Regions from separate parts of the Kocuria sp. LHG3120 genome, predicted to be linked through region 2. Evidence: riboswitches for the same ligand, from Rfam matches in the RefSeq annotation. Region 2 holds a riboswitch; each other region holds the start of a gene.
The links. Region 2 has a riboswitch for S-adenosylmethionine ahead of ACP7CD_RS12965 (hypothetical protein). Riboswitches for the same ligand answer to the same signal wherever they lie in the genome.
Positions count from the first base shown of each region.

Region 1: linked by a shared signal. The riboswitch ahead of ACP7CD_RS08910 (MetQ/NlpA family ABC transporter substrate-binding protein) and the one ahead of ACP7CD_RS12965 (hypothetical protein) in region 2 are both predicted to bind S-adenosylmethionine.
Region 3: linked by a shared signal. The riboswitch ahead of ACP7CD_RS10455 (methylenetetrahydrofolate reductase) and the one ahead of ACP7CD_RS12965 (hypothetical protein) in region 2 are both predicted to bind S-adenosylmethionine.
Region 4: linked by a shared signal. The riboswitch ahead of ACP7CD_RS08290 (cobalamin-independent methionine synthase II family protein) and the one ahead of ACP7CD_RS12965 (hypothetical protein) in region 2 are both predicted to bind S-adenosylmethionine.

Region 1 covers NZ_JAFCWG010000003.1:442,707-444,878, forward strand. The annotation lists gene dxr (1-deoxy-D-xylulose-5-phosphate reductoisomerase) at 1-971, shown strand, start outside; SAM riboswitch class IV at 1,016-1,132, shown strand; gene ACP7CD_RS08910 (MetQ/NlpA family ABC transporter substrate-binding protein) at 1,233-2,126, shown strand; gene ACP7CD_RS08915 (methionine ABC transporter ATP-binding protein) at 2,123-2,172, shown strand, end outside.
Region 2 covers NZ_JAFCWG010000006.1:116,152-118,323, reverse strand. The annotation lists gene ACP7CD_RS12975 (glycosyltransferase family 4 protein) at 1-415, shown strand, start outside; gene ACP7CD_RS12970 (PIN domain-containing protein) at 419-802, opposite strand; gene ACP7CD_RS12965 (hypothetical protein) at 814-1,041, opposite strand; SAM riboswitch class IV at 1,055-1,180, opposite strand; gene ACP7CD_RS12960 (hypothetical protein) at 1,598-1,894, shown strand; gene ACP7CD_RS12955 (hypothetical protein) at 1,997-2,172, opposite strand, start outside.
Region 3 covers NZ_JAFCWG010000004.1:303,725-305,896, reverse strand. The annotation lists partial or broken gene metE (5-methyltetrahydropteroyltriglutamate--homocysteine S-methyltransferase) at 1-236, opposite strand, end outside; gene ACP7CD_RS10455 (methylenetetrahydrofolate reductase) at 293-1,219, opposite strand; SAM riboswitch class I at 1,290-1,396, opposite strand; gene ACP7CD_RS10450 (ArsR/SmtB family transcription factor) at 1,662-2,015, shown strand; gene ACP7CD_RS10445 (SRPBCC family protein) at 2,019-2,172, shown strand, end outside.
Region 4 covers NZ_JAFCWG010000003.1:288,508-290,679, reverse strand. The annotation lists gene ACP7CD_RS08290 (cobalamin-independent methionine synthase II family protein) at 1-980, opposite strand, end outside; SAM riboswitch class I at 994-1,097, opposite strand; gene ACP7CD_RS08285 (3-hydroxybutyrate dehydrogenase) at 1,290-2,054, shown strand.

The DNA of each region.
Region 1 (2,172 bases), on a different contig from region 2:
GGGCCGCGTCCGCCGGGGCCGGGGGATACCGCCCGGACGTCGTGCACGGGCCCGACGCCGCGTCCGCGGCCGCCGCCCACCCCGACGCCGACCTCGTGCTCAACGGGATCACCGGCTCCATCGGCCTCGCCCCCACGCTGGCGGCGCTGCGGGCCGGGCACCGGCTCGCCCTGGCGAACAAGGAGTCCCTGATCGCCGGCGGCGCCCTCGTCAAGGCCGCCGCCGCGGCCACCGGGGACCCGGACGCCCTGATCCCCGTGGACTCCGAGCACTCCGCGCTGGCGCAGGCGCTGCGCGGCGGCACCGCCGGGGAGGTGGACCGGCTCGTGCTGACGGCCTCCGGCGGGCCCTTCCGCGGCCGGTCCCGGGCGGAGCTCGAGACGGTCACGCCCCGGGACGCGCTGCGCCACCCGACGTGGGACATGGGCCTGATGGTGACGACCAACTCGGCGACCATGGTGAACAAGGCCCTCGAGGTGCTCGAGGCCCACCTGCTCTTCGACGTCCCCCTCGAGCGCATCGACGTGGTGGTCCACCCCCAGTCGGTCGTGCACTCCATGGTCCAGTTCGTGGACGGCTCCACCCTCGCCCAGGCCTCGCCCCCGGACATGCGCCTTCCCATCGCCCTCGGCCTGGCCTGGCCGCACCGGGTGCCCGGGGCCGCCCTGCCGTGCGACTGGACGCGCGCCACGGAGTGGACCTTCGAGCCCCTCGACCCGGTGGCGTTCCCCGCCGTCGAGCTCCTCAAGGCGGCGGGGGAGCGGGGCGGGACCTTCCCCGCCGTGTTCAACGCGGCCAACGAGGAGGCGGTGCACGCCTTCCACGACGGCCGGATCCGGTTCCCCGCCATCGTGGACACCGTCGAGGCGGTGCTGGGCGAGCACGACGACGACGGCCCGCTGGAGCTCGAGGCCGTGCTGGCGGCCGAGCGCTGGGCCCGCCGGCGGGCCCGCGAGGTCCTCGCCCGCTGACCGGGCCGGGCCCGGCCCCGCCGCACGTGCTAGTCTGTCAGGCGGATGACGAGTCCCAGCGTGCAGCCCTGGCTTGCTGGGCGGCAACCCTCTCCCGTAGTGGGGTGCCCCAGGTGAACCATCCGGCACCGGCCGACGACGGCCGGCGGCAAGTACGGTCCGACCGCGCACGCGCCCTCCGGCGCGCCCTCGACCGTGGCCGCCGGACCCGTTGGCCCCGGTGGAGACCTCCGACACCCCGGACCCACGGAAAGGCACCACATGCGATCGCAGCGCCTCCCCTTCCTCGCCCTGGCCACGACCCTCGGCCTCGCCCTCACCGCCTGCGGCGGCTCCGCCGGGGAGTCCTCCGGCGAGGGCGTGCTCGCCGACGACAAGGTCACCATCGGCGTGGTGGGCACCGACCCGACCCACGACGCCCTCCAGAGGGTGGCCGAGGAGCAGGGCATCACCGTCGAGTACGTCGACTTCTCCGACTACAACCAGCCGAACCCCGCCACCGAGTCCGGTGACGTGGAGATGACCTGGTTCCAGCACGTCCCGTTCCTCGCCGACTACAACAACGCGGCCGGCGGCTCCATCACCCCGATCGGCTCGACCTCGATCTACCCGCTGGGCCTGTACTCCAACCAGTACGACTCCGTGGAGCAGTTCCAGGAGGGCGACGAGATCGCGGTGCCCAACGACGCCGTGAACCTCTCCCGGGCCCTGCTCGTGCTCGAGGCCGCAGGTCTCGTGGAGCTGACCAGCGACACCCTCATCCCCACCGAGCTCGACGTCGACACCGAGGCCTCCACGGTGCGCGTCACCCCGGTCTCCGCGGAGCAGACGGTGCTCTCGCTCGACTCGGTGGCCGGCTCGGTCATCAACAACGACTTCCTCTCGCGGGCCGACATCGACCCGCAGTCCGCGCTCGCCCAGGACGACCCCGAGTCCGAGGGCTCCCGCGCCTACGTCAACCTCTTCACCACCACGGAGGAGCTCGCCGACGACGAGACCCTCCGGCAGGTCGCGGACCTCTACCACGAGCAGGCCGTGCTCGACGCCGAGATGGAGGAGACCAAGGACACCGCCGTGCCGCTGCAGCTGGAGCCGGAGGAGCTCCAGGAGCTGACCGCGCGCTACCAGCAGGAGCTGAAGGACCAGGAGCAGTGAGCGCGGCGGTCCCCGCCGGGCCGCCCGCACCCGGGCGCCCGGACGA
Region 2 (2,172 bases):
GCAGGCCCACTTCACCGGGCGCCGCAGCGGTGCCGACCTGGCGCGCATCATGGCGTCCTTCGACGTGTTCGTCCACCCCGGCGAGTTCGAGACGTTCTGCCAGACGATCCAGGAGGCCATGGCCTCGGGGGTGCCGGTGGTCGCGACCGGCCGGGGCGGTCCCCTCGACCTCGTGGACCGGTCCCGCACCGGCTGGCTCTATCCCCCGGGCGATCTCGGGGCGCTGCGCGGGTACGTGGCGGATCTCCTGGGCGACGAGGCGAAGCGGGCCGCGTTCGGCGTCGCGGCGCACGCGGCGGTCCAGGGCCGGACGTGGGACGTGCTGGTCGGGCAGCTGCTCGAGCACTACGAGCGCGCCGTGGCGCTCTCGGCGCAGGGGCAGGGGCGCAGCCGCCGGCACCGCCGGGCCGTCTGAGGGCTACCGGCGGGCGGGGGACGCGTCCAGCACGGGCGCCCCGGTGCCGGCGTACCGCCCCGGCTCCGCGGTCAGCACGGTCAGCCCGTGGACCAGGGCCGTGGCCGCGGTGAGCCCGGCGAGCGGATCGGCCGCCCCCGTCGCGGCCAGCGCTCCCCACGCCCGGGCCACGGCGGCGTCCGCGGGGAGGACCCGGCCCGGGAAGCGCAGCTCGAGCTGCTCCGCCCACAGCGTCTCGTCGGGCCGCTCGGCGAGCAGCTCCCCGAGCACCGTGGCGGGCAGGAACAGCCGCCGGTGTCCGTGCCGGCGCAGGACCTCGGCCAGCTCGGGGCAGCGCTCCGGGGTGCGCACCCCCAGCAGCACGGAACGGTCCAGGAGGAGGTCCACGGCGGCGGGCCTCAGGCCGCGGCGGCGAGCTCCCCGCGGGCCGGAGCCAGCAGGAAGTCCACGAACTCGGTGCGGACCTGCACCACGCGGGCGTAGTCCTCGACGCTCATGGCGGAGACGCTGATCGCCGGGACGCTCGGCGCGGGGTCGCGGCGGGTCCCGTCCCCGGTGGCCGGGACGGCGTGGGAGGGCTGGGGGAACGCGCCCGTGCGGGCGGCGGAGTGGCGGGGGTCGGACATGACCGGGATCCTTCGTGCGCTCTTGCTCGCACCGGGTACCGCTGCTGCGGCGATGCGAGCCGCTTCGTCATCCGAACCACCCGTGAACATGGGGTTGGTGCCCGGTCAAGTCGGAGCTTGCCGACCGGGTCTCTTGAAGCTCTCCCCATTGAACCACATCGGCCGAACCGTGTCCGCGTGCGGCGACCCGGCCGGATCCGGTGCCCCCTCCTGTGCACAGGCCTTCCCCGGGGTGTCACCGCCCGGACATCTCGACGACACATCGTTGCGCTGGAATGGGTCCCGTAGTACCGGGGACGGCGCAGGCGACGGCCCCGCGCATTACGTTTCAGTGACACAACTCACGACTCGCTTGTCGAGGTGTCGGTGCCGCGGGGTAGCCTGAACCTGCTTCTCGAGATGCGGCGTCCACGCCCTCGGCCGGAGATCGACGATCCCCGGCGGAACCGTGGAGGGGCTCCGACCCGCTGCGCGCCAACCCGATGTTCCCGGGTGGATCGGATGACGAAGCGGCGGGCAACGCCATCGGATGCCTGCAAGAACGTCAGGAGAAAACATGACCATGTCCGAAGAAAGAACAGCCATCACCACCGACCAGCGCGAGGAGTGGATCGACGTGACCGTCACCGCCCTCCCCGATCTCCACCTCGTCCGTCTCACGTCGACCGACGGGGACGTGCAGGAGTACCTGAGCCCCGAGGCCGACGACCTGGCCGCCGCGGCGGAGCACACGGAGGGTACGGCGCAATGGTGCGCCAAGTACCGCCAGCTCCTCGTTCCCGGAGCCCTCGCGGCGACCGGACGGCATCCGTTCTTCAAGCTCCACCCCTCGTCCCTCCCGCTGTCGGCATAGCCGGCGGACAGGAGCGCACGGAGGCCGCAGCCCGTCGGGCTGCGGCCTCCGTCGTGCGGGAGGACGGTGACGTCCGGAGCGCCGGTGGGACCCGCGGGGTGCTCACTCGAGGCCGTAGTCCCCCGCCGAGCCCCAGCCGCCGCCGGCCTCGTCGGCGGAGCCGTCGAATCCCCACTCGGAGGCCTCGACCTCGAACGGCACGGAGACGTCCAGCTCGGCGTCGGAGACCCGGTTCACCACGAAGGGGTCCTCCGGCTCCTCCGCGGCGGGGAGCGGAT
Region 3 (2,172 bases), on a different contig from region 2:
TCCAGGACCTGGTCGTAGAGGGGGAACGCCGCGGGCAGGGACGAGTCCCGGGCGCCGAGGCCCAGCTCCACGAGCCGGCGGTGGGTCGCCAGCTGCAGGTCGGCGGCCGCAGACTCGAGCTCCTCGCGGGTCGAGCGCCCGGCCCAGTAGGCCTCCAGGGCCTTCTTCAGCTCGCGGCGGCGGCCGATCCGGGGGTAGCCGGTGATGGTGGCGGCGGGGAACGGGACAGTGGTCATGGTGGTCTCCTGAAGGGGTGTCGAGGGGTCGTGCGGAACGGTGGGTGGGCGCGTGCTCAGGCGGGGAGCAGAAGGTCCTCGAGCGCGACGGGCACGTGCGGGACGCGCGGGAGGTCCACGTGCTCCAGCAGGTCGAGCGCGGCCCCGTGCTCGTTGAAGGTGTAGAGGTGCAGCCCGGGGGCGCCGGCGTCCAGGGCGGCGCGGGCCAGCCGCGCCGCGAAGGCCACGCCGGCGCGGTGCCGCTCGGCAGGACCGGGCGCGTCCTCCAGCGCGGCGGCCAGGCCCGGGTGGGGCGCCAGGCCCGCCAGCCGGCACAGCGTCCGGAGCCGCCGCGGGTCGGTGACCGGCATGATCCCCGGGACGATCGGGATCGTCACCCCGGCCGCCCGCGCCGCCGCGACCAGGCGCTCGTAGCGCTGCGGGCGGAAGTAGACCTGCGTGATCGCGAAGTCCGCCCCGGAGCGCTGCTTGGCCAGCAGCACCTCGACGTCGTGCCGGAAGGACGGCGACTCCGGGTGCCGGGTCGGGTAGGCGGCCACGCCCACGGCGAGCCGGCCGGCCGCCAGGGCCGCGGTGTGGCGCTGCTCGACCTCGCGCACGAGCTCCACGAGCTCGCCGGCGTGCCGCAGCTCGCCCGGCTCGGCCCCCGGGTCGAGGTCGCCGCGCAGGGCCAGGACGCCCCGGACGCCGCGGCGGACCAGTGCGGCCACGGTCTGCTCCAGCTCGGCCCGAGTGCTGCCGACGCACGTCAGGTGGGCCAGGGGCCGCAGGCTCGTGCGCGCCAGGAGGTGGTCGAGCAGGGCGAGCGAGCTGTCCCGGCGCTGCTCGTCCCCGCTGTACGTCACCGAGACGTGGTCGGGACGGGTGGGCTCGAGCTCCTCGATGGTCCGCAGCAGCGTGTCGGCGCTCGCCGCGCTGCGCGGCGGATAGAGCTCGTAGGACAGGGACGGCGGCGCCGGCCGGGCGGTCGGGCGTGGTGTCACGTTCTTCCTCCAAGGGTCACCCCGAGGGAGGGCAGCAGCCGTCCCGGAGTGGACCCGGGAGGCTGCGACAGCTCCATCGGTCCTGGCGGGAGCACCGTTCCGCGCACCCCGTGGCGGGGGCGCGGATGGTTGCTGCGGCGTCGACGAGCCAGGTCTCTCGGCCGCTCTGGATAGATGCAGGACCCATTCCAGCGGCTGCCCCGCCGCGCTGCCAAGTGCGGGCGCCCAGAAGACGCCGGTGCGCCGACTGTGACGACCGCGGCGTCACAGGACGCAACACCGACGCGCGACGACGCACCGGCGACGACGCACCGGCGGCGAGGCCCATGAGGAGCGCAGGTCCGGGGCCGTCACGATCCGGTCTCGGGTCTTGCCGGGCCGGGGCGGGCGGCCTAGTCTTTGACAACCAACAGGTTGATCAAGGAATCAGTTGACAAACACCGTGGATCCCGGCGACGACGAGCTCGACAGGGCCTTCCTGGCCCTGGCCGACCCGGTCCGCCGCCGCATCGTCGCCCGGCTCAGCCGCGGACCGGCCACGGTCACCGAACTGGCGGAACCCTTCGCGATCTCCCTCCAGGCGGTCTCGAAGCACATCCAGGTCCTCGAGCAGGCGCAGCTCGTCACGCGCACCCGTGACGCCCAGCGCCGGCCCGTCCACCTGGACCCCGCACGGCTCGAGGCGCTCACCGCGTGGATCGACCGGTACCGGCTGGTCCGGGAGGAGCAGTTCCGCCGCCTCGACGCCGTGCTCGACACCCGAGCCGCGGACCGCGGCCAGCACACCCAGGACTGAACCATGGGACACGCACTGCACCTGACCGTCCCCGACGGCCTGCCCTTCATCGACTTCGAGCGCGAGTTCGACCACCCCGTGGCCGACGTCTTCCGCGCCCACGCCGACCCCGAGCTGTTCCGGCAGTGGATCGGGCCGCGCGGGCTGCGGACCCGGA
Region 4 (2,172 bases), on a different contig from region 2:
TTGCCCTCGGGCAGCTCGTGGTCCTGCCAGACCTTCCACTCGTGCTCGTGCCGGGCGTTGGCGGCCTCGAAGCTGTAGCCGCCGGCCCTGATGGAGAGCATGAGCTCCACCAGGTGCTCGAACCCGAGGTCCGTGGTGTGCGGGCCGTGCCAGGAGCCCCAGCACAGGTGGAAGCGGACCTGCTCCTCCGGGATGCCCTCGAGGGCATAGTTGAGGGCCTCGACCCGCTTGCGGGTGAACGCGAGGTAGTCCTCCACGCCGGGCTCGGGATTGACCTGGTCCCAGTTCTCCGCGATGGACGGGTCGTCGATCTGCACGATCAGCCCGGCGTCGGTGATCGCCCGGTACTCCTCGCGCATCACCTCGGCGCAGGCGGTCAGCACCTCGTCCTCGTCCGCGTAGTGGGTGTTCTCCAGCCGCGCGCACGAGCCCGGGGACAGCGCGGCGAGGTAGCCCTCGCTCGCGCCCGTGGCCTGCAGCCCGGCCTTGAGGTTGCGGATGTCCGCCTCCAGCGCCGCGTGGCCCGTGTACTCCAGCTTCCCGGTGATCTTCGGGAACGGCGCCTGCTTGCCCGTGGTGATGCCCGAGGAGGGGTCCGTGTACGCCTCGTGGAAGAGCCGGCGGTCCCGGCGGTCCCCGAAGCTCGTCAGGACCACCCTGCCGGGCGAGGAGCGCTGCGGCTCCTGCTCCCACAGGTCCACGTCGCCGGGGGTGAGGCCCGAGATCCGGGCGAAGACGTAGTGCCACCACGCGCCGTAGTCGACCTCCGCGGCCATGACGTGGCCGTACTCGCCGTCGTTGACCACGTCGATCCCGAGCTCGCGCTGTCGGCGGACCACGTCGACCACCGAGTCCTGCAGGAGCCGGTCGTACTCCGCCTCCGGGACGGCCCCCTTCGCCCGGTTGGCCTCGAGCAGCGCCGGGGTGCGCGGGAGGGACCCGGCGTGGGTCGTGCGGATGCGGTCGGCGCTTCGCAGCATGGGTCGTGCGTCCTTTCCATCGGTCCTGGCGGTAGCACCGGAGGCGGGACGGGGATGCCGTCGCCCGGGTTGCTGCGGCGTCGTCGAGCCAGATCTCTCGGCCGCTCTGGATGGTGACCCTGTCATCCAAGCGCACCCGTGCGCGCTGCGCCATTCGGCGCCCGGATGACGGACATGACGCCGTGTGACGCGACCCAGCGCGCACTCCCGGGAGGAGCTGTCCTTCGCGAACATGGCCTGGATCACATACCGTGGCGGTGATCCGTGCCCCTCACCCCGCGGGCACGACGGACCAGAGGAAGGACCCCCATGTCCCAGACGCCCCAGCAGCAGGACCTCGAGGGCCGCACGGCGCTCGTCACCGGTGGCGCGAGCGGCATCGGCCTGGCCGCCGCCTGGGCCCTCGCCGGCTCCGGCGCGCACGTGGTCGTGGCCGACGTCGACGAGGCCGGGGCGCAGCGCGTCGCGGACGAGCTCGGCGGCCGCGCGTGGGCCGTCGACCTGCTCGACACCGCGGCGCTCGCCGAGCTGAGCCTCGAGGTCGACGTGCTGGTCAACAACGCCGGCATCCAGAAGGTCGCCCCCCTCCAGGAGTTCGACCCCGCGGACTTCCACCGGATCCTGGTGCTGATGCTGGAGTCCCCGTTCCTGCTGGTGCGCGCCGCGCTGCCGCACATGTACGAGCGGGGCTGGGGGCGCGTCATCAACGTCTCCTCCGTGCACGGGCTGCGGGCGTCCCCCTACAAGAGCGCCTACGTCTCGGCGAAGCACGGCCTGGAGGGGCTGTCCAAGACCGTCGCGGTGGAGGGCGCGGCCCACGGGGTGACGAGCAACTGCATCAACCCCGGCTACGTGCGCACCCCGCTCGTCGAGAAGCAGATCGCCGACCAGGCGAGGGTGCACGGGATCCCCGAGTCCGAGGTGGTGGAGCGGATCATGCTCGGCGAGACGCCGATCAAGAAGCTCGTGGACCCGGAGGACGTCGGCAGCCTGGTCGCGTGGCTGGCCGGACCGCACGCGTCCATGGTCACCGGGGCCTCCTACACGATGGACGGCGGCTGGACGGCGCGCTGAGCCCGCCCCGAGCCGCGGCGGCGCCCTGCGGCGCCGCGTCCGGACGGCCCGGCGGCCCGGACTGACCTGGTGGTCCGGACGGTCCCGGTGGCCCGGACGGTCCGCTGCTGGTCCTGAC